Linked DNA regions of Rhodovastum atsumiense. The protein of the gene in region 1 interacts with the protein of each later gene in a pairwise test. Links are inferred from orthologs where the notes say so. Each region holds a gene or a part of one and is shown in the gene's direction. Other genes may lie near its edges. The genes, in order: NBY65_RS13625 and NBY65_RS25720.

Evidence for each region.
Region 2: the proteins of NBY65_RS13625 (region 1) and NBY65_RS25720 interact in binary tests that used the Escherichia coli proteins (3 or more experiments, as listed by UniProt). The link is inferred for Rhodovastum atsumiense from one-to-one orthologs.

Annotation. Positions count from the first base shown.
Region 1 is NZ_OW485601.1:3,006,168-3,012,739, forward strand. The notes cover bases 3,794-6,572. They hold NBY65_RS13625 (nucleotide exchange factor GrpE), read left to right. Parts: upstream 3,794-4,744; coding sequence 4,745-5,401; downstream 5,402-6,572. Other genes in these bases: hrcA (heat-inducible transcriptional repressor HrcA), read left to right, coding at 3,794-4,654; dnaK (molecular chaperone DnaK), read left to right, coding at 5,566-6,572. Outside these bases: tyrS (tyrosine--tRNA ligase), read left to right, coding at 1-307; NBY65_RS13600 (acyl-CoA thioesterase), read right to left, coding at 345-743; NBY65_RS13605 (non-canonical purine NTP pyrophosphatase), read right to left, coding at 915-1,511; rph (ribonuclease PH), read right to left, coding at 1,511-2,230; NBY65_RS13615 (Gfo/Idh/MocA family protein), read left to right, coding at 2,508-3,488; more of hrcA, read left to right, coding at 3,551-3,793. UniProt on the Escherichia coli protein: Participates actively in the response to hyperosmotic and heat shock by preventing the aggregation of stress-denatured proteins, in association with DnaK and GrpE. It is the nucleotide exchange factor for DnaK and may function as a thermosensor.
Region 2 is NZ_OW485601.1:5,695,112-5,711,191, forward strand. Bases 8,671-11,642 are described here. They hold NBY65_RS25720 (Nramp family divalent metal transporter), read left to right. Parts: upstream 8,671-9,490; coding sequence 9,491-10,795; downstream 10,796-11,642. Other genes in these bases: NBY65_RS25710 (LysR family transcriptional regulator), read left to right, coding at 8,671-8,759; mntR (manganese-binding transcriptional regulator MntR), read right to left, coding at 8,807-9,274; NBY65_RS25725 (lipid A deacylase LpxR family protein), read left to right, coding at 10,940-11,642. In the rest of the region: NBY65_RS25670 (ABC transporter permease), read left to right, coding at 1-34; NBY65_RS25675 (ABC transporter ATP-binding protein), read left to right, coding at 34-1,119; NBY65_RS25680 (ferritin-like domain-containing protein), read left to right, coding at 1,348-1,878; NBY65_RS25685 (hypothetical protein), read left to right, coding at 1,891-2,163; NBY65_RS25690 (radical SAM protein), read right to left, coding at 2,212-3,288; NBY65_RS25695 (YccF domain-containing protein), read left to right, coding at 3,636-4,085; NBY65_RS25700 (heavy metal translocating P-type ATPase), read left to right, coding at 4,205-6,592; NBY65_RS25705 (zinc-dependent alcohol dehydrogenase family protein), read right to left, coding at 6,669-7,691; more of NBY65_RS25710, read left to right, coding at 7,845-8,670; more of NBY65_RS25725, read left to right, coding at 11,643-11,950; NBY65_RS25730 (NAD(P)-dependent oxidoreductase), read left to right, coding at 11,982-12,830; NBY65_RS25735 (metal-dependent hydrolase), read right to left, coding at 12,847-13,533; NBY65_RS25740 (MmgE/PrpD family protein), read right to left, coding at 13,645-15,036; NBY65_RS25745 (lytic murein transglycosylase), read left to right, coding at 15,266-16,080. UniProt on the Escherichia coli protein: H(+)-stimulated, divalent metal cation uptake system. Involved in manganese and iron uptake. Can also transport cadmium, cobalt, zinc and to a lesser extent nickel and copper. Involved in response to reactive oxygen.

The DNA of each region.
Region 1 (6,572 bases):
GGCGGCCGAGGCGGCGGCGGAAACGGCGCGGCGCACCTTCGAGCAGGGGCAGGCGGCCGGGGACCTGCCGCGCGTGACCATCCCGGCGGCGGAAGCAGGCGAGGGAGTGCCGGTGTTCCGCCTGTTCACCCTGGCCGGGCTGGCCGCGAGCAATGCCGAGGCGCGGCGGCTGATCCGTGGCGGCGGTGCCCGGCTGGACGATGCGGTCGTCAGCGACGAGGGCCAGGTGGTGCCGCTGGAGGCGCTGCGGGCCGGGGTGAAGCTGTCCTCCGGCCGCAAGCTGCACCGTCTGGTGCAGATCGGCTGAGGTTACTGGCCGGCGCGGCCCCGCCCGCGTCGGTTGCTTAATCCCGCTTGACCCGGCGCGGTCGGCCGTTCTCGTCGAGGGCGACGTAGGTGAACTCGGCGGAGGTCACCCGGATGCGTTCGCCGCGGCGCTGGCGCAGCACCCAGGCCTCGACCCGCAGGGTCAGGGATGTGGTGCCGACGCGCAGCAGGTCGGTGTAGCAGCAGACCACGTCGCCGACCTTGACCGGCAGATGGAAGGTCATGTCGGTGACGCGCACGGTGACCACGCGTCCGTCGGCGATGCGGGCGCCGCTGATGCCGCCGGCCACGTCCATCAGCGACATGATCCAGCCGCCGAAGATGTCGCCGGCCGGGTTGGTGTCGGCCGGCATCGCCAGGGTGCGGACGGACAGTTCTCCCCGGGGTTCGCTCGGCAGTTCGGTCTCGTCCGGCATGGTCTGTGGATCCTCGTGCTGTGGTGGAACGGGAACGGAGAGGAAGGTGTAGGGCGGATAAGCGCAGCGTCATCCGCCACCGCATGCCACCACGAGATGGCCACCTTGCGTTGGCGGACTGCGTCCGCCCTACATTCCCCCCTTCGAACGCCTATGGGGCGGCGCCCCGCGTCAGAAGCAGGCCTTCACCAACTGGGCAAAGGCCCGCGCCCGATGGCTGCTGGCGTGCTTGGCCGCCGGCTCGATTTCTCCGTAGGTCTGGTGCCCGCCGATCGGCACGAACATCGGGTCGTAGCCGAAGCCGCGTTCCCCGCGCGGCGGCCACACGGCGGCACCTTCGACTCGTCCAAGGAACGTTGCCGTCTCTCCATCCGGCCAGGCCAGGCAGAGGGCGGCGGTGAACCAGGCGCGCCGGTCGGTGGTGTCGCCCAGTTCCGTCTGCACCCGCTGCATCGCCAGCGTGAAATCCTTCCCTGGCCCCGCCCACCGTGCCGACAGCACGCCGGGGGCGCCGCCCAGGGCGGCGAGCGAGAAGCCGGAATCGTCGGCGAGTGCCGGCAGCCCCGCCGCCCGGGTCGCGGCCGTGGCCTTGATGCGGGCGTTGCCGAGGAAGTCGTCCGCGGTTTCCTCGGGTTCCGGCAGTCCGAGTTCCCCGGCCGAGACGCAGTCGATCCCGTGCGGCGCCAGCAGCTCGGCGATCTCCCGCAGCTTGCCGTTGTTGTGGGTGGCGATGACCAGCCGTGACCCGCGGGCGAGCCGGCGGGCCATCAGCCCACCTCCAGCGCCGCGCGCTGGGCGGCGAACAGCCGCGTGGTGCCCAGTTTCGCCAGCGTCAGCAGTTCCTGGAACTGGGCCTCGGTGAAGGGGGCCTTCTCCGCCGTGCCCTGGATCTCGACGATGCCGCCGGCGTCGGTCAGCACGAAATTGGCGTCCGCCTCCGCCCCGGAATCCTCGGCGTAGTCCAGGTCCAGCACCGCGGTGCCGTCGACCAGGCCGCAGGACACCGCCGCCACCTGGCCGATCAGTGGCACCGCCTTCAGCACGTTCATGCGCACGAGGTGGCGGAAGGCGAGATTCAGCGCCACCCAGGCCCCGGTGATCGAGGCGCAGCGCGTGCCGCCATCGGCGTTCAGCACGTCGCAGTCGAGGGTGATCGACATCTCGCCCATGGCGGTGCGGTCGGTCACCGCGCGCAGGGAGCGGCCGATCAGGCGCTGGATTTCCTGGGTGCGGCCGGACTGCTTGCCACGGGCTGCCTCGCGGTCGCCGCGGGTATGGGTGGCGCGGGGCAGCATGCCGTATTCGGCGGTGACCCAGCCGAGGCCGGAATTGCGCATGAAGGGGGGCACCTTGGCCTCGACGCTGGCGGTGCAGAGCACTTCGGTGCCGCCCATGCGGATCAGGCAGGAGCCCTCGGCGTGATGGGCGAAGCCGGTGGTGATGGAAACGTCGCGAAGCGCATCGGTGGCGCGGCCGGAGGGGCGCATGGGCAGGTCCGTTGCTGGCTGTGTGCGCGCGCTATGGCCGCCCGCGGCCGGGGAGGCAAGCCTTGGCATGGACAAGCCGCTGTCACACGGGGAAAATGATATTGTCATCGTGGACCGGATTTCGACGCCGATGTGCCATGTTCCTGCGCGGGGGCAACCTGCCGCGCCTGTCGGACTCCGGGGTATCCCCGGATTGGCCGCGACATGGACGGGGGCGTTGTTTCCGGCGATGCGCAACCCTTCCCGCCCGGCCCGGACCCGGCGGATGGAGACGTGAATGGCAGACAGGTTGATCTCCATCGGCGTCATCGGCGCGGGCATCATGGGGGAGCGCCTGATGCGCGCCGCCCTTGAGCACGCGGCCGACGTGGTGCGGGTGGCCGGCGTGTGGGATCCCTCGCCGGCATCCCTGGCACGCATCTCCCGCGAATTGCCGCCGGTGCCGTTGCTCGACTCTCCGGAAGCGGTGGTCGCGGCGGCGGACTGCGTCTATGTCGCCTCGCCGCCGGCGTCGCACCTGGGCCATGCCCGGCGGGCCCTGGCCGCCGGCCGCGCGCTGTTCTGTGAGAAGCCGCTGGCGGTGGATCCGGCCGATGCGCGCGCCTTCGTCGCCGAGGCCGGGGCGGCGCGGGCGGCGGTGAATTTCCCCTTCGCATCCTCCTTCGCGGTGCAGCACCTGCAGTCCTGGATTGCCGAGGGGGTGATCGGCACCCCGCGCTCGCTTGGCATCGAGGTCGCCTTCGCCACCTGGCCGCGGTCCTGGCAGCGCGATGCCGCCGCCTGGCTGGATGGCCCGGCGCAGGGCGGCTTCACCCGCGAGGTGGTGTCGCATTTCCTGTTCCTGGCCCGCCGGCTGCTGGGCGAGCTGGTGCTGCAATCGGGTCGCGCGCGCTTCCCCGAGCCCGGTCTCAGCGAGCGCGGGCTGTCGGCGCGGCTGACGGCGGGCGGGGTGCCGGTCACGCTCAGCGGCACCGTGGGTACCACGGTGCATGACGACCACAACGTCTTCACCCTGACCGGCAGCCTGGGATCGGTGCGGCTGCGCGACTGGTCGATCGCCGAACGGCTGCAGGCCGGCACCTGGCATCCCGACCCGGATGCCCTGCCCAATGCCCGCATCCGCCCGCTGGTGCTGCGCCGGCAGCTGGAGGGGGTGGCGCACCTGGTCGCCGGCGAGCCGCATGCCCTCGCCACGCTCGCGGAGGCGTTCGAGGTGCAGTCGGTGGTGGAAGCCATTCTGGCCGAGGATGGACATTGACGCGTCAGCGCCATTTCCTACCTAGTGACCATAGGATTCCGTTACTTGACATGGTGCGGCCCGTGACCCCGCCCGACACGCCTCTCGGCGCACCTGGCCTGCGCGCCAAGATTTCCGGCCGGCAGGCCTCGCTGCCGCCGACCCTTGATGCCCGCTCGGCGGCGGTGCTGCGCGAGATCGTCGAACAATACGTGGAAACCGGCGAGCCGGTCGGCAGTCGCACGCTCTCGCGCCGCCTGCCGATGAACCTCTCGCCGGCCACCATCCGCAACGTCATGGCCGACATGACGGAGGCGGGGCTGCTGTTCGCGCCGCACACCTCCGCCGGCCGCCTGCCCACCGAGCAGGGGCTGCGCCTGTTCGTCGACGGCCTGCTGCAGTTCGGCGAGCTGGGCGAGGAAGACCGCGAGGCGATCGGCGCCGCCCTGGCCGCCGCCGGCCGCAGCCTGGAGGACACGCTGGCCGAGGCCTCGACCATGCTGTCGGGGCTGTCGGCGGCGGCGGGGCTGGTGCTCGCGCCCAAATCCGAGGGGGCGCTGCGGCACATCGAGTTCGTGCCGCTCGGCTCCGGTCGCGCTTTGGTCATCCTGGTCAATGCCGACGGGCAGGTGGAGAACCGGATCATCGAGATCCCCGCCGGCGTGCCTCCCTCGGCGCTGCAGCAGGCGGGCAACTACCTCAATGCCCGGATCGGCAGCCGCGGCATCGCCGATCTGCGCAGCCTGGTGGTCGAGGAAATGGCGGCCAACCGCACCGAGCTGGACGAACTGTCCTCGCAGGTGGTCGAGGCGGGGCTGGCGACCTGGACCGGCGATGCCCGCGGCGGCTCGCTGATCGTGCGCGGCCAGGCGCGACTGCTGCAGGACGTCACCCAGATCGAGCGGCTTTCGGCGATCCAGGTGCTGTTCGAGCGGCTGGAGACGCAGGAGACCATGCTGCGCCTGCTCGACCTGGCCGAGAGCAGCGAGGGGGTGCGCATCTTCATCGGCGCCGAGAGCGGCCTGTTCGGCGCCTCCGGCCTGTCGATGGTGGTGGCGCCGGCCCGCAACGCCAACGGGCGCATCGTCGGTGCCATCGGCGTGATCGGCCCGACCCGCATCAACTACGGCCGCATCATCCCGGTGGTGGACTACACGGCGCGCGTGATCGGCCGCCTGCTCGGGTGATCCCATGCCGGCGGGTGTTACCGGCCCGCAGGACTTGTCCCGCATGGTCCCGCTTGTGTCCGTGCAGGGGGCCGACTAACTGATGGCGCCATGAGCACGCAGGACACTTCTCCCGAAACCGTCCCCACCGGGGCCGAAGCGCCCGCGGTGGAGTCGATTGTCGAAACCGCGTCCCCGGCGGACGCAGCCCCGCCCCAGGCCGAGGCACCTGAGGCCCCCGCTCCCGAGGGGGCGATGGCGCTGCTCGCGCGCATCGCCGCGCTGGAAACCGAGCTGGCGGACACCAAGGACCGCTGGATGCGCTCGGAGGCGGAGATCGCCAATGTGCGCGCCCGCGCCAAGCGCGAGGTGGACGAGACCCGTCAGTACGCGGTGCAGAAATTCGCCCGCGACGTGGTGGAAGCGGCGGAAAACCTCCGTCGCGGTCTCGATTCCATTCCCCCCGTGCGCGAAGACGAGCCGGAGCTGGTGGCCAAGCTGCGCCAGGGCTTCGAGGGGGTCGAGCGCAGCTTCGTCTCCCTGCTCGAGCGCAACGGCATCCGCCGCGAGGACCCGACCGGCGCGCTGTTCGATCCCAACCTGCACCAGGCCATGGCCGAGCAGGAAAGCGCCGAGCACCCGCCCGGCACCGTCATCCAGGCCTGGACGGCGGCCTGGACCCTGAACGGACGGCTGCTGCGCCCGGCCATGGTCGTGGTGTCCAGGGCGCCGGCGCCGGAGCTGAACGCGCCGGCTACGCCCGGCTGATCGGCCCCACCTTCACCGATCGGACCGGCCGGCGACACAGGACTGCAAAGGAAAGAGGCGCGGCGCCCTTGTCCCGCACCGCGTTGGTGAATACATCGGGGACATCACACCGGGGATCCAGCGCGGTGCTTCGGGCTGCCAGGATCCGCTGAAAGGAGTAACGTATGAGCAAGGTCATCGGCATCGACCTGGGCACCACGAATTCCTGCGTCGCGATCATGGAGGGCAAGGATGTCCGCGTGATCGAGAACGCGGAAGGGGCCCGCACCACGCCGAGCATCGTGGCGTTCAGTGACAGCGGCGAGCGGCTGGTTGGCCAGTCCGCCAAGCGCCAGGCCGTCACCAACCCCACGAACACCCTCTTCGCGGTGAAGCGCCTGATCGGCCGCCGCTTCGAGGACCCGATGGTGTCCAAGGACATGTCCCTGGTCCCCTACAAGATCACCCGTGGCGATAACGGCGATGCCTGGGTCGAGGCCCGCGGCGAGCGCTACGCCCCCAGCCAGATCAGCGCCTACACGCTCGGCAAGATGAAAGAGACCGCCGAGGCCTATCTCGGCGAGCCGGTCGCCCAGGCCGTGATCACGGTGCCCGCCTACTTCAACGACGCCCAGCGCCAGGCCACCAAGGACGCCGGCCGCATCGCCGGGCTCGAGGTGCTGCGCATCATCAACGAGCCGACGGCCGCGGCGCTCGCCTACGGCATGGACAAGAAGAAGGGCGGCACCATCGCGGTCTATGACCTCGGCGGCGGCACCTTCGACATCTCCGTGCTCGAACTCGGCGACGGCGTGTTCGAGGTGAAGTCCACCAACGGCGACACGTTCCTCGGCGGCGAGGACTTCGACGCCCGCGTGATCGACTACCTCGCCGATGAATTCAAGCGTGAGCAGGGCATCGACCTGCGCCGCGACAAGCTGGCGCTGCAGCGGCTGAAGGAAGCCGCCGAGAAGGCCAAGATCGAGCTGTCTTCCTCCAAGGAAACCGAGATCAACCTGCCCTTCATCACCGCCGACGCCTCCGGGCCGAAGCACCTGGTGATGAAGCTGACCCGGGCCAAGCTGGAAAGCCTGGTCGACGACCTGATTCAGAAGACGCTCGACCCGTGCCGCGCCGCGCTGCGCGATGCCGGGGTGAAGGCCTCCGAGATCGACGAGGTGATCCTGGTCGG
Region 2 (16,080 bases), 2.7 Mb from region 1 along the record:
CTTGCGCGTCGGCGCCCGCCCGCGGCGCCGGTGATGTCGACCGATCTCTCCGTCCTGCGGTTGTCCCGGTGGTTCGATCCGCTGCCGCCGACAGTCGATGATGTCAGCTTCGACGTGGCGGCCGGCGAGATCGCCGTTCTGCTCGGGCCATCCGGTTGCGGCAAGACCACGACGCTGCGCTGCGTCGCCGGTCTCGAGCATCCGACATCGGGACGCATCCGCATCGGCGAAACGATCTGCTGCGATCCCGCCCAGGGCATCCTGGTGCCGGCGCGGCGTCGCGGCGTCGGCATGCTGTTCCGCTCCGGCGCGCTGTGGCCGCACATGACCCTGCGGCAGAACGTGGCCTATCCGCTGCGCCATCGCGGGCTGCCCCGCGCGGAGATCGACCGTGCCGTCACCGAGGCCCTGGCGCTGGTCGGCCTGCGCGCGCAGGCCGACCGCGCGGTGGGCCCGCTGTCGGGCGAGCAGATGCAGCGCGTCGCGCTGGCGCGCAGCCTGGTCTACCGGCCACGGCTGCTGCTGCTGGACGAGCCGCTCGCCGGGATTGATGCGCGGCTGCGACCGGGTTTGTGCGACGAGCTGCGACGGATCATCCGTCAGGTCGGCGTGACGGCGCTGTACGTCACCCGCGACCAGGCCGATGCGGTGGCGCTGGCCGACCGCATCGGCATCATGCAGGCGGGCCGGCTGCTGCAGTACGACACGCCGGACGCCATCTTTCACTGCCCCGCCGACCTGTTCGTGGCCGGCTTCACCGGCGCCTCCAATCTGATCGACGGACGTCTGCTCGAGCGCACCAGCAGCTTCGGCACGGTTCAGATCAGTCCAGGCCGGCTGCTGCTGGCACGCATGCCCGGCAGCCTCTCCGAGGGCCAGAAAGTCCGGGTGGCCCTGCGGCCGGATACCGTGCAGTTGCTGCCCCCGGCCGGCGGCCCCAACCACTTCAGCGTGCCGGTCATTGCCCGGCATTACCAGGGAACGCGGACCCTGTACGTCCTCGACCTGTTCGGCACGCCTATCGACGCCATCGATCCGGGATCACGCCCAAGATTCCCGGTGGGCTCCTCGCTGCCGATCGCGCTGCCGCCGGATGCATGCTGGGTCTACGCGACGTAGCCGCCGCTCCCGCACCCGGCATTGCCGCGCCCTGCCTCGCACAGTGTTGCCCGCGAGCCCATGCAACAGAAAAAGCATTGGAATAATCATCGGCTTTCCGATGGCAAACGACAGTCCCGGCGGAACTGCCGGCGCCGACAGGCTTTGCCTGCACATCGGACCGGTGTGATCGGGCGAGGCTTCGCCTGTGCCCGGCCATGGGCCTGTAAACATAAAAGGGAACGCACCGTGGAACGCACATTGCTGACCGCCTCGGAGCAGGCGCAGAGCATCTACACCGCCGGCCTGCGCAACCAGCATGCGGTCGAGAACCAGGCGATTGAAATACTCGAACGCCAGATCGGCCGCCTGGAGAACTACCCGGAGATGCGGGCGCGCCTGCAGCAGCATCTGGAGGAATCGCGCCAGCAGGCACAGCGGCTGGATCAGCTCCTGGCCTCGCTCGACAGCTCGCCTTCGGTCCTGAAGGATACGGCCATGTCCTTCATGGGCAACGTGATGGCGCTGGCCCATGTCCCTGCCAGTGACGAGGTGATCAAGAACTCCTTCGCCAACTACGCGTTCGAACACTACGAGATCGCCAGCTACAAGAGCCTGATCACCATCGCCGAGGTGGTGAGCCATGCCGATGCGATCCGCCTGCTTGGCCAGTCCCTGACCGAAGAGCAGGCGATGGCGCAATGGATCGATGATCACCTCAAGGACACCACGCTTACCTTCCTGCGGCGCTCCGAGCAGGGCGAGAAGGCGGGGCTGTAAGGGAGAATCCGCATGGCCGACAAGCGACGGGAAGACCAGGCGGTGGACCGCATGAGCGAGGACAGCTTCCCCGCCAGCGATCCACCCAGCACCACGCCGCCGGGCGGCACGCGGGCCGCCCGGGAACTGCACGAGGCGCAGGCCGGCGCGCCGCATGCGGGCGCCGGTGAAGCGGAGCCGAAGGGGCATCCGACCAGCGAGCGTTACGCGCAGGAAACCACGGCAGCCCGCCAGAGCGGGGTTAACCCGCCAGAGGGCGACAAGACCGGCGCCAACCGTCGCTGAGGCAGGGTGGATGTCCGGCCCCCGGGCATCCACCGCCGCCGCCCACGCTCATTCCAGCGCGCCGAGCTGGCGCAACACCCGCCTGATGTCGCCCCCGTTCAGCGCGAACGGATAGCTCGCGATATCCCAGGGCGGGCCATCCCCGTACGGGCGTTCGCACACCGACAGATCCTCGCGCGTTGCCCCGGGGCAGCCGGAGGTGCGAAACGGTACCCCGCTGCGCACGATGCGCTCGAGTGTGATGCCATCCAGGCCGAACCGGACCAGGCCACCCTCGGCGTCGAAGGCCAGCGCACCGAAGCCATGGTCCTGATACTCCAGCAGATAACGCGCCAGTTGCAGCCGCCGCCAGCGCCGGCGGGACGGCACCATATGCTCGTGCAGCCGCACGCCGGGCGGGGGGGAAAAGCAGGAAAGGTGACTGTGCCCGCCGATCGCATGCAGGTCGCGGCAGAGTGCCAGGATGTCGCGGTCGGTCTCGCCCATCCCGACGGTCAGGTGCATGCCGATCCGCCCCGGCCCGAACACCATTCTCGCGCGGCCAAAGGTTTCCCAGTACTGCTCCCATCCGTGCCCACAGCCGCGATGGCGGGCGAACAACTCCGGCGTCGCTGCCTCCAGGGCCACCGCGAAGATTCCGGCACCGGCCTGCGCCAGCGTTTCCACGTCGCCCGGACGCATGATGGCCGGATTCGCCAGCACCGAGATCGGCATGGCGGGAACCGCCTCGGTCCAGCGGCGCAGCACGGTCAGCGTATCTTCCGCCGCGCGCGGATGCGGGCCCATGGCGATGCAGATGCGCTCGAAGGGCAGGGTGGGATCGGTTGCCACCCTCGTGATCAGCGCATCCAGCGACAACCAGGGCCACTCCGTTTCCGTGGCACCGCATCCGGCTGCGTCGCCGGACCATGCCAGGCCGCAGCCATGGCACTCCACGCCCGGTTCCTCCGGATAGGCCAGCAACAGGTTGAGGCAGCGGGTGAAGCCGCAGCGTTGCATCTGCTGGCGCAGCACCCCGAGCGTGATCGCAGCCGCGGTGGAAACGCGCACCAGCCCGGGTGACCCCGCGCCCGGCGCCAGGGCGCGCAGGCGGCCCGGCGCGACATCAGGAAAACAGCTGCTCATTCCACGCCGCCACCGCAGCGGGCGATGCGGACAGGGACGGAGGGAGCGGGCGGCCCCTGGGCGCACCACGCTGCCCCACGCGCGCGAACGCCGCGAGACAGTGTCTCGAACACGGACTTTTCCTCCTTGCCGGCCCCGGCGTTATACGTGCCGGTCGTTTCCGTCAGGGCGGTGATGATCCGGTTTCCGGCCCGCGTCTGTCAAGAAATGGTAATGACCCGTTGCAACCTTGCCGGTCTGTCGGCGCCGGTCCGCCGGTGCCGGCGCCATCACTCTGCTGTTGCCCGGCTTTGATGCGTCGTTGCCTTGCCCTATTTCTGTCCTCCGCAATCGGGACACGGGATGCCATGACTCTGCTGAGCCTGCTGCTGAACCTGCTGTGGATCGTCACCGGCGGCCTGTGGATGGCGGCCGGCTGGGCGATCGCCGGGATCGTACTGGCAATCACTATCATCGGCCTGCCCTGGGCGCGCGCGGCCTTTTCCATCGCCATCTACACCCTGCTGCCCTTCGGCTATCGCGTGGTGCCGCGCGAGCAGGTGACCGGGCGGCACGACATCGGCACCGGCCCGCTCGGCGTGATCGGCAACCTGCTGTGGCTGCTCGTCGCCGGATGGTGGCTGGCGCTCGGGCATGTGCTGACCGCGCTGGCCCTGGCCATCACCATCATCGGCATTCCCTTCGCCTGGGCACATCTGAAACTGGCCGGGCTGGCGCTGTGGCCGATCGGCCGTGCCGTGGTGCCGGCCGAGGACGCCGACGCCGCCCGCCGCTGGCCGCCGGTGGCCTATCGCTAGGGCAGGCTGCTGCACCGCGGCATCGCTGTCCGCCGATGTCGCGGCGCGGGCCTGACCTGCCCATCCCGGGGTCTTGACGCCGGGATGGAGCATCACCCCATCTCCGTATCATGGACACGATGGCAGTGCCCGTGGCGCAGGCCGCGGCCCCGACACTTGATATTTCCGTCACCGGCATGACCTGCGCCTCCTGCGCCGGCCGGGTCGAACGGGCCCTGCGGCGCGTGCCCGGCGTGACCGAGGCCACGGTGAACCTGGCCACCGAGCGCGCCCGCATCACCGGGACGCCCGATCCGCGTGCGGTAACCGACGCGGTGGAAAAGGCCGGCTTCGGCGTTGGCCGCAGCGTCACCGATCTCGCCATCACCGGCATGACCTGTGCGTCCTGTGTCGCCCGCGTCGAACGGGCGCTGTCGCGCGTGCCGGGCGTGCTCTCGGCCGAGGTCAACCTCGCGACCGAGCGGGCCCGCGTGGTGGCGGTACAGGGGACGGCCGATGTCGCCACCCTGGGCGCGGCCGTGCGCAAGACCGGCTTCGGCGCGCAGCCTTTGGCCGAGGCGGCGCCGGCGGCGCAGCAGGACCGGGCCGCGCGGGAACGCCTGCATCTGCTGATCGCCGCGACGCTCTCCGCACCCTTGCTGCTGGGCATGGGCGGCCATCTGTTCGGCCTGCCCTGGATGCTGCCGGGCTGGCTGCAATTCGCCCTGGCGACGCCGGTGCAGTTCTGGCTCGGCGCGCGCTTCTACGTGGCCGGATGGAAGGCGGCGCGGGCGGGGGCCGGCAACATGGACCTGCTGGTGGCGCTCGGCACCAGCGCGGCCTGGGCGCTCAGCACCTTCGAATGGCTGGCCGCGCCCGCCGGCCATCACGCCCCGGCGCTCTACTTCGAATCCTCCGCCGTGCTGATCACCTTCATCCTGCTCGGCAAATGGCTGGAGGCGCGGGCCAAGGGGCAGACCGCCGCCGCCATCCGCGCGCTGGCCGGGCTGCGCCCCGACACCGCCCGGCTACGCCGCGGCGGCACCGAGCAGGTCATCCCGATCGCCCAGGTGGTGGTGGACGACGTCGTGGTGGTGCGGCCGGGCGAGCGCATCCCGGTCGACGGCCGCCTGATCGAGGGCGGCGGCAGCGTCGATGAATCCATGCTCACCGGCGAGAGCCTGCCGGTGGAGAAAGCCCCCGGCGACGCCGTGACCGGCGGGTCGATCGCGCGCGACGGCGTGCTGGTGGTGCGAACCACGGCGGTCGGCGGCGAAACCGTGCTGGCCCGCATCGTGCGGCTGGTCGAGGGCGCGCAGGCCTCCAAGGCCCCGATCCAGCGCCTGGTCGACCGCGTCAGCGCGGTGTTCGTGCCGGTGGTACTGGCGATCGCCGCGCTGACCTTCGCGGGCTGGTGGATCGCCACCGGCGCGGCGGTGCCCGCGATCCTCAACGCCGTTGCCGTGCTGGTGATCGCCTGTCCCTGCGCGCTTGGGCTGGCGACGCCGACCGCGATCATGGCCGGCACCGGCGTGGCCGCCCGCCACGGTATCCTGATCAAGGACGCCGAGGCGCTGGAACGCGCCCACGCCGTCACCGTGGTCGCCTTCGACAAGACCGGCACGCTGACCGAAGGCCGCCCGGAGGTCACCGACCTGCGCGCCGCGGACGGCGTGACGGAGGCCGATCTGCTGCGCCTCGCCGCCGCACTGCAGGCCGGCAGCGAGCATCCCCTGGCCGAAGCGGTGCGCCGTCGCGCCGGCGCCGACATCCCCCGCGCCGAAGGCTTCCGCGCCCTGGCCGGGCGTGGCGTGGCGGGGGGGGTGGAAGGCCGCGACCTGCTGCTCGGCAGCCGCCGCCTGATCGCCGAGGCCGGGATCGACGCCGCGGCGCTGGCCGGGGCGGCGACGGCGCTGGAAGGGCAGGGACGCACCGTTTCCTTCCTCGCCGAGACCGCGCCGTCCCCCCGCCTGCTCGGGCTGATCGCCTTCGGCGACACGCCCCGGCCAACCGCCCGCCAGGCCGTCGCCACGCTGCGCGCCGGTGGCATCATCCCGGTCATGCTGACCGGCGACAGCCGCGGTGCCGCCGCGGCGGTGGCCGCCTCGCTCGGCATCGACCGCGTTGCCGCGGAAATCCTGCCGGACGGCAAGGCCGAACAGGTCGCGCTGCTGCGCCGCGAGGGCGCGGTGGTCGCCATGGTCGGCGACGGCATCAACGACGCCCCGGCCCTGGCCGCGGCCGATGTCGGCATCGCCATGGGCACCGGCACGGACGTGGCCATGCACACCGCGGGCATCACGCTGATGCGTGGCGATCCGACCCTGGTGCCGCAGGCGCTCGACATTTCCCGCCGCACCTATCGCAAGATCCGCCAGGGGCTGTTCTGGGCTTTCGCCTACAACGTGGTGGGCATCCCGCTCGCCGCCGCCGGGCTGCTCAACCCGGTGATCGCCGGCGCCGCGATGGCGGCCTCCAGCGTGAGCGTCGTCACCAACGCCCTGCTGCTGCGCCGCTGGCATCCCTGACGGAAGGCCAGGGCTTTGACCCGGTGTCGTGCGCCCTGGATCCGGTCAGCGGACATTCCGTCGCGCGATCATGCATTCACGCCATTTCGATGACGATCTTGCCGAACGCACCCCGGTCGAGATGATCGAGTGCCGCAGCCAGGTCGCCGAGTGGATAGCGCGCGTCGATCACAGGCTTCAGTCCCATCCGGTCAACGGCGCGGACGAGATCCTCCAGGGCGCGGCGATGGCCCGTGCCGATCCCCTGGATCGTCACATCCTTGAGCATCAACGGCATGGCCGGAGCCGCCAGGTCGAACCCCGCCAGCGCGCCGATCTGATGGATACGGCCACCGACGGCGGCGACCTGGATGGCCTTGCCGAGATGCGGCCCGCCGACCAGTTCGAGGATGTGATCGGCGCCACGATCGGCGGTGATCCCGAGCACGGCGTCGACCCAGTCCTCCCGTCGACGATCGATGCCGTGGTCGGCTCCCAATGCCCTGGCGCGGGCGAGCTTCTCGACAGTGCCGGAGACGATCACCTCGGCTCCATGCGCCTTGGCGATCTGGAGAGCAAACAGTGCAACGCCGCCCGTACCCTCGACCAGCACCGTTTCACCCGCGTGCAACCGGCCGCGCTCGACGAGCGCGAACCAGGCGGTAAGCCCCGCGCAGGGCAAGGTGCTGGCTTCGGCATGGTCCAGCGTCGCCGGCGCTCGCACGAACCAGTCTTCGGGAAACGCCACATGGTCCGCCAGGACACCGGGATAATACCCCCCCAGCGTCCGGTAGGAGGGCGTGCGAGCGTTCCCGCGCCGGACGCCGTCGATCCAGTCAGGCGTGAAGGTTGAGATCACCTCGTCGCCGATGCTGAAGCGGGTGACACCCTCGCCGAGCGCGACCACCGTTCCCGCAAGATCGGATCCGGGTGTGAAGGGGAACGTGATCGGCAAACCGCGGCCACTCTCGATCACCATCTTGTCGCGATGATTGAGTGATACGGCCGCCACCTTCACCAATACTTCCCGCTGCCCCGGTGACGGGATCGGCACCTCCCTCAGCCGGAGCCGGTCCCGGCCGATGGCATCCATTTCCCAACGCCGCATTGTCTTCGCCATCGCACACCCCTTCGCACTGTTGGGAGACGTCCTTTCGCCCGGACAGGTGATGCCGGAACGGGACGTTGAATCGCCGGCCCATAACGTCGCACGCTCGATTGTGTCGGATAATGACCTATAATCGGCACAGGCAGTTGCGTGTGGGGCATCAATATGAAGGGCACGGAGTTCGCCGAACTGGTGGCCTTCATGGCCGTTTCGCAGGAAAGGAGCTTCAGGCGTGCGGCACGGCGACTTGGGATGTCGCCTTCCGCCCTGAGCCATACCATCCGCTCGCTCGAGGAGCGCCTGGGTGCCAGGCTGCTCAACCGGACGACCCGAAGTGTCGCCCCGACCGAAGCTGGCCAGGTATTGTTCGATCGCCTGCGTCCCGCGATCGCCGATATGGAAGGTGCCGTTCGCGACGTCGGCGCCTGTCAGATGCAGCCCAGGGGCGTCGTTCGCGTGAACCTGCCGCGCATCGCCGCCTGCCTGGTCGTCACCCCCATCCTTGCGGACTTCCTTCGCGGATATCCCGAGGTTCGGCTCGACCTGGTGATTGATGACGCTGTCACCGACGTCGTGGCCAAGGGTTTCGATGCCGGAATTCGGTCAGGCGAACGCGTGGCGCAGGACATGGTCGCGGTCAGGTTGACGCCCGACCTGAGGATGGCCGTCGTTGGCTCACCCGCGTATTTCAGGCATCGATCATTGCCCCAGGTGCCACGGGATATTCGCGATCATGCCTGCATCACCTATCGGTGGCACGAGACAGGGGCGCTGTACCGCTGGACCTTCGACAGCCCCGGCGGATCGATCGATGTCGACGTCGACAGCGTCATAACCGCCAACGACACGGATCTGCTTCTTGCGGCGGCGCTGCAGGGCGCAGGGCTCGCTTTCCTCCCCGAAAGCTTCGTGGCGGCCCACATCGCCAGAGGCGAGCTCATCCGCGTGCTGGATGCCTGTTGCAAGCCCTTTTCGGGATTTTATCTCTACTACCCCAACAGGACCCACCTGCCTGCCGCGCTGAGGGCCTTCATCGACTTCATAAAGCTGCCGGGTTCATCCCTCGCTGCCCGCCCATGACCGTTGCGTGTCAGGAACTTCTCCGTTCCGCGTCATCCGGTTCGGTCTCATCCCTTCCGTGCGCGGAGGAAGCGTGAGAAGGCGGCGAGCGTCGCGTCCGAGACGTGGTGTTCCAGTCCTTCCGCATCCTGCTCCGCCGCCTCCGGCGGCACGCCGACCGCCAGCAACAGGTCGACCACGGTCCGGTGCCGGGCGCGCACCCGCGCGGCCAGGGCCTCGCCCGCCTCGGTCAGGAACACGCCGCGATAGGGCCGTGCCGTCGCCAGCCCTTCGCGCTTGAGCCGCGCGATCGTCTTGATGGCGGTGGCGTGGGACACCCCGAGCCGGCGCGCGATGTCGGTCGGCCGCGCCTCGCCGTTGGCGGCCAGCAGGTCGGCGATCAGTTCGGCATAGTCTTCCAGCACCGCGGTCGAGAGGGCGGTCCGGGTCTTGCCGAAGCGGCGGGCCTGGGTCGGTTCCTCGGGCAGGTGGATAGGGGCATCGGCGTGCAGGACGATGTCGGGACGTCGGGCCACGGGAAACTCTCCTCGGTGCGGCGACGCGGCGACCATGGCGGCGGGCGGCGACGATTTCAACGCCCTGTCATTTTATGCCGCGCCCGTGGTGATTGACAGGACAGCAGGGCGTACCGATATCCGAGGCCACGAAATGTAGCCGAGGCTACATTTTACGCTGACCGTTGCAACGCGGCAGCCGCCGGATCGCATGCCAGAACAGCAAATGGGGGATTCATGAGCGGGGCGACGGTACAGATGTCCATGTCGGAGCGCACGGTGGCCGCCGGGCGCGAGGTCCTGGCGGGCCGGCGGCGTGGCTGGCGGGCGGTGACGCCGTTCGTCGGACCGGCGGTGATCGCCTCGGTCGCCTACATGGATCCCGGCAATTTCGCCACCAACATCCAGGCCGGCGCCAAATACGGCTACGCCCTGCTGTGGGTGGTGGTGATGGCCAATGTCGTCGCCATGCTGTTCCAGGCGCTCTCGGCCAAGCTCGGCATCGTCACCGACCGCAGCCTCGCCGAGGCATCCCGCGACCATTTCCCCGCGCCGGTGGTGTGGGGGATGTGGGTGGTGAGCGAACTCGCGGCGATGGCGACCGACCTCGCGGAGTTCCTCGGCGGCGCGATCGGCCTGATGCTGCTGACCGGCCTGCCGCTGATGGCCTGCCTGGTGGTCACGGGCATCGTCACCTATGTGCTGCTGCTGCTCGGCAATCGCGGCTTCCGCCCGGCCGAACTGGTGATCGGCGGCTTCGTGATGATGATCGGCTTCGCCTACATCCTCGAACTGTTCATCGCCCCCCCCGAGCCCGGTGCCTTCCTGCGCGGCGCCATCACCCCCTCGCTGCCCGATGCCGGCGCGGTGACGCTGGCGGTCGGCATCATCGGCGCCACGGTGATGCCGCACGCGCTCTACCTGCACTCCAGCCTGACCCAGAACCGCATGCCCACGCCGACGCGCACGGAGCGGCGCAAGGTGCTGCGCTTCTCCAACATCGAGGTGGTGGTGGCGCTCGGCGGGGCCGGGTTAGTGAACATGGCGATGGTGGCGATGGCCGCGGCGGCGTTCCATCTCGGCCATTCGGAGGTCGCCGAGCTGGAGCAGGCCTATCAAACCCTGGTGCCACTGCTCGGCGGTGGGGCCGCGGTGATCTTCGCGCTGTCGCTGCTGGCCTCGGGCTTCTCCAGCTCCATGGTGGGCACCATGGCCGGCCAGGTGATCATGCAGGATTTCGTGCGCTTCCGCATTCCGCTGTGGCTGCGCCGCAGCCTCACCATGTCGCCTGCCTTCGTGGTGGTGGCGCTCGGCGCCAATCCGACCGAGGCCCTGATCTGGAGCCAGGTGGTACTCAGCCTCGCCTTGCCGGTGCCGATGATCGCGCTGGTGTTGCTGACCGGCAACCGCCGGCTGATGGGCGAGTTCGTGAACCGGCCGCTGACCCAGGTTTTCGCGGTGCTCGCGGCGATGGTGGTGATCGCGCTGAACCTGGTGCTGCTCGCCCAGGTCGCGGGGCTGGAGCTGCCCTTACCGGGCTGAACCGGCGTCCCTTTTCGCGTGCCCGCCTTGCAGCCATTCTCTCCTGTCAACGTTATCGCCCGGCACTCGCAAAGTGCCGGGGGTTCCGGCGCGGTCGCACAACCGTTACTCCTGTGTCACTGGCGTTGAAGAGAGAAGGCTCACATGACACGACCGACGCGGATCGCCATGGCAGCGGCAGCAGCGATCGGGGTTGGCGCGCTGACGGCGCCTCCCACCACCGCGCAACAGCCGGGCCCGGATACGGCTGCCATCTGGACGATCCAGGGCGAGAACGCGTCGATCACCACGGCGACGCTGTCGGACCGCTACTACACCAACGGCCTGCGCCTCGGCTGGACCTCGGGCGAGGGCGGGGCGCCGGACTTTCTTGAGCGCATGGGCCGCACCCTGTGGGGTGACGGACGCATGCGCATCGGCTTCGACATCAGCCAGCAGATCTTCACCGCGAAGGACAACACCTCCGGCTATCCGCCGCCCGGTGACCGGCCTTTTGCGGGCGTGTTGCTGGGCACGCTGTCCCTGCAGCACGACGATGGCGAGGCCCGCAGTGCCTTCGCCGTCAGTGCCGGCGTGGTCGGCCCCTCCGCGCTCGGCGAGCAGGTCCAGAACGGCTGGCATGACCTGATCGGACAGAACCGGGTGCAGGGCTGGGACACCCAGTTGCACGACGAGCCGGTGTTCCAGATCCTCAGCGAGCGCACCTGGCGGCTGCCGGTCACCAGCCTGGGGGCCGTCGATGTCGATGCCCTGCCGTCGCTGATCGCCGGGGCCGGCACGCTGCGCGTCTACGGCCAGGGCGGCGTTACCTTCCGGCTCGGCCAGGGCCTGGATTCGGATTACGGGGTGTCGCGGCTGCGCCCCGGCCTGTCCGGCAGCGACGTGTTCCGACCGACCCGGCCGCTCGCCTGGTACGTGTTCCTCGGGGCCGACGGCCAGGTCGTCGCCCATGACATCACCCTGAACGGCAATCTCTGGCAGGACAGCCGCAGCGTCACGTTGAAGCCCCTGGTGGGCGAGTTCCAGGTCGGGCTCGCGGTGATGGTTTCGGGCGTCCGCCTGACCTACACCCAGGTGTTCCAGACCCAGGAATTCAAGCACCAGAAGGGCGGTCTGCACCAGTTCGGCTCGCTGGCGCTGAACGTGCGGTTCTGAACGGCCGGCACCCAACCGGGGAGGGGAAAGCATGCGCATTGCCGTGATCGCGCCGGGGGCCATGGGGGCGGCGGTGGCGCGACGCCTTGCCGGCCGGGGCGCGGAGGTGGCGGTGACCCTGCAGGGCCGCGGCCCCGCCTCGGCGACCCGCGCCCAGGGCCTTCCCACGCAGGAAAGCGAGGCGGCACTGGCCGGCTGGGCCGACCTGGTGCTGTCGATCCTGCCGCCCGGCGAGGCCCTGGCGCTGGCCCGGCGGCTGGCGCCGGTGCTGTGCCCGCGCGGTGCGGCGGTGGTGTTCGCCGACTGCAACGCGGTCAGCCCGGAAACCGTGCAGGCGGTCGCCGCCGCCCTGCCGGGGCTGCGCTTCGCCGATATCGGCATCATCGGCGGCCCGCCCAAGGGCGACGATGCCGGCCCGCGTTTCTACGTTTCCGGCGAACCGGCCGGAGCGTTGCTGGCGCTGCGCGCGCACGGGCTGGATGTGCGGGCGGTCGAAGGCGGGATCGGCGCCGCCTCGGCGCTGAAGCTGAGCTATGCCGGCATCACCAAGGGGCTGACCGCGCTGGGCAGCGCCATGGCGCTCGGCGCCGCGCGGGCCGGCGTGGCCGGGCCGCTGATCGCCGAACTGGCCGAGAGCCAGCCCGCCTTGCTCGCTTACCTGCGGCGCGGCGTGCCCGACATGTTCGGCAAGGCCTATCGCTGGGTCGCCGAGATGGAGGAGATCGCCGCCTTCCTCGACGGCATGCCCTTCGGCCCGGCCTACCTGGCCGCCGCGCGCCACTACGAGGCGATCGCCCGCGACGCGGCCGCGCCTGCGGAAGATGGCGAAACGGCGCGGCTCGCCGCCAGCTTTGCCGCACCGGCCCCGGGCGGCACCTAGCCCGGCATCGACGGGGTCAGCCGGCCGTCGCCGGCCGCGGTTCCGATCCGGCCGCGCGCGTCGGCGGCCTTGGACGCGCCGGCGGCGGGGCCGCGACGCGCGCCCGTTGCCGTTCCACCGCGGCCGGGGGCGGGCAGGCCTGGGCCTTCGACGGCGGACCGCCGAGCGCCTGGCAGATCGCCGGCAGGTCCGGCACCAGCCGGCACAATCCGGTGGCGCGCACCGTCGCCTGCACGCGGTCGAGGCCAACCGTGGCGACGATCGCGCAGCACAGTGCCACCATCACCACGAGCGGCTCGGAGGCCGAGCCGGTGCGGCAGATCGGCAAGGCCCAGGTGCCTTTCAGCGGCCAGGCCAGGCGCAGGCCCCGCGGGGTCAGCAGGTCGCCGCCGAGATGCGAGAGATAGCCCACCACCAGCGGTGCCACGGTGGCTTCGGAGAAGCCGTGCTCCACCAGCAACCAGGTGCAGACCGCCACCGCGAACAGGGAATGGGTGATGCCGCGATGCCCGAGCAGCATGGCGCAGACGGTTGAAAGCGGCCGCGCGCGCTGGCCCACCCAGGATTTCGGATGATCGATGTCGGGCAGCAGCGCCCCGATGACCGCCAGGCCAAGCGGCACCAGCCCGACCGCGGGCTGGCCGAGATGCGGGGCGACGACCAACCATGAGGCCGCCCCCAGCGCCACATGCGACCCCACCATCACGGCCGTTACGTCCTTGCGCGAGACGCTTGAACCTAAATCTGAGGACTCGCCCCCACAAGTAAGAAATGTCGATTGGAATCCATCAACAAAGACGGCGCGCCGGTACAGTCACTCACCGGCGAGGCGGGCGCGCAGCGGTGGCACGCCGAAGCGCAGCACCGCGGCGATGTCGCGGGCCGCGTCCATCGTCAGCACCGCATCGGCCAGCCGCGAGGCGCGCTCGGCTCCGAGCGGCTCGCCGGCCAGCATGAGGAATTTGGCGCGCAGCTCGGCCGCCGAGGGGAAGGCTTCCGGCTCGCCCCGGGGCACGGCGACGGTATGTTCGAAAGTTGTGCCGCGTGCGGCGATGGTCAACCTTCCGGCCATCGGGCCGAGCGCTTCCACCTCCGGATCGGCTTCGCTGTGGATCTTCGGCATCAGGGTGCGGATGGTGGGATCGCGCAGCAGCCGGTAGCTGTCCCAGCCCAGCGTGCCGGTGGCCAGGGCACAGGCGATGGCGAAAGGCGCGCTGAACTGGGCATCGACCACGCTCTGCGGGTTGGCCTTGCGCGCTTCCGGCTCGCCCAGTTGCAACATACCGGCATGGGAAATCGCGTAGGTGGCGCTCTCGATCTCCTGCGGCAGCAGGTCGTGCGCCGCGCGCAGGGCGAGCGCCGCGTCGATGCCGGCATGGCCGTAGCGGCAGGACGGGTAGGGCTTCACCGCCGTGCGCATCAGCTCGAATTCCGCCCCGAGACCTTCCAGCGCACGCGCTGGCGTGGCGTCGGGCGCATAGGCGTTGAAGAACCCGTAGCGTCCTTCCAGCGCGGCGGCGGCGCCGCGGAAACCCTCGGTGGCCAGGGTCGCGGCGGAAAGCCCGCCCATCGCCGCCCAGCCGACATGGAAGCGCTTGGTCCAGGCGCCGTTGGCGAGGAACTGCAGGCTGCCGGCGGACTGGCTGAGCGCAATGCCGAAGGCATCGGCGATGCCGTCGCCGTCCAGCCCGAAGCAGCGCCCGGCCGCGGCGGCGGCGCCGAACACGCCGCAGGTGGCAGTGGGATGGAAGCCGCGGTCGTAATGGGCGCGCACGGGCAGGGCGAGCGCCAGCCGGCAGGTCACCTCGTAGCCCGCGACGATGGCCGCCAGCACGTCGGCCCCGGTGGCGCCGGTCATCTCGCCGGCGGCAAGCGCCGCCGGGATCACCGCCGCCCCCGGATGCAGCGACGCCCTCGCATGGGTGTCGTCGAAATCCAGCGAATGCCCCAGCGCGCCGTTCAGCAGCGCCGCCCCCGCCGGCGTCCAGCGGGAAGAATCACCGAAGACGCAGGCATGGCCCGCCCCCAGCCCGAGCGCGCGCGCGGCGGCGAACAAGGGCGGGGTGCTGTCGGCGTCATGACGGGCGCGCACGATGCTGCCGACCAGGTCGAGCACGAGCAACCTTGCACGCGCCACCACCTCGGGCGGCAGGGACGAGAGGGAAATGACAGCACTGAAACGCGACAATTCGCGGGTTATTTCCATTTTCTTGGTCCTCCCAGCCGGGTGTTAGTGTACCGTGCCATCTGGGGCGGTGCCACTGCCGCATGAACAAGGGTTCACGAGCCCGAACGTTTGCCCCGCGACCCGACCGGTCCTGTTCCCGGCGCCGCTTCGCAATGGTTGCGCTGTCGTCAATGCAACCATGACTGTAACAATGCGGAGGCGGACGATCGTTGCCGGCGACTCCGCCTCTGTGGCAGATGCCTTTCCCATGCTCACCCGCCGTATCCTGCTGGCCGTCCCGCCGGCCCTGCTCGCTGCCTCCGCCCTGGCGCAGCAGCCTGCCAAACCCGCCCGTGTCTCCACCCCCGAAGAGACCGCGAGCTTCCGTCGCTATCTCGACGATGTGGCGGCCGAGGCCCGCAGGAAGGGCATCTCGCCGGCCGTGATCGATCGCGCGCTCGGGCCGATCCGCATCAACTGGCGGGTCATCGAGCTCGACCGCAACCAGCCCGAAGTCAAGTTCACCTGGGAACAGTATCGTACCCGCATCGTCAATGACGGCCGCGTCGCCCGCGGCCGCGAGCAACTGGCGAAGCATCGCGCCATCCTCGACCAGGTCTCCGCACGCTACGGCGTTCCGGCCGGGATCATCGTCGGGCTCTGGGGGCTCGAATCCGACTATGGCCGCGCCATGGGCGGCTTCAACGTGGTCGAGGCCGTGGCCACGCTCGCCTGGGAAGGGCGGCGCGGCGCCTATTTCCGTGGACAGTTGATGGACTGCCTGAAGATCCTGCAGGCTGGCGACATCCCGCCCGAGAAGATGGTCGGAAGCTGGGCCGGGGCGATGGGCCAGACCCAGTTCATGCCCGACAGCTTCCTGAAATACGCCGTCGATTTCGACGGCGACGGGCGACGCGACCTGTGGACCAGCTTCCCCGACGTGTTCGCCTCCACCGCCAACAACCTGGCCATGGACGGCTGGAAGGCGGGCCAGCCCTGGGGCACCCAGGTGCGGCTGCCGGGTGGGTTCGACCCGGCCTGGGGCGGCCGGGCCAACCGGCGCCCGACCAGCGAATGGGCCCG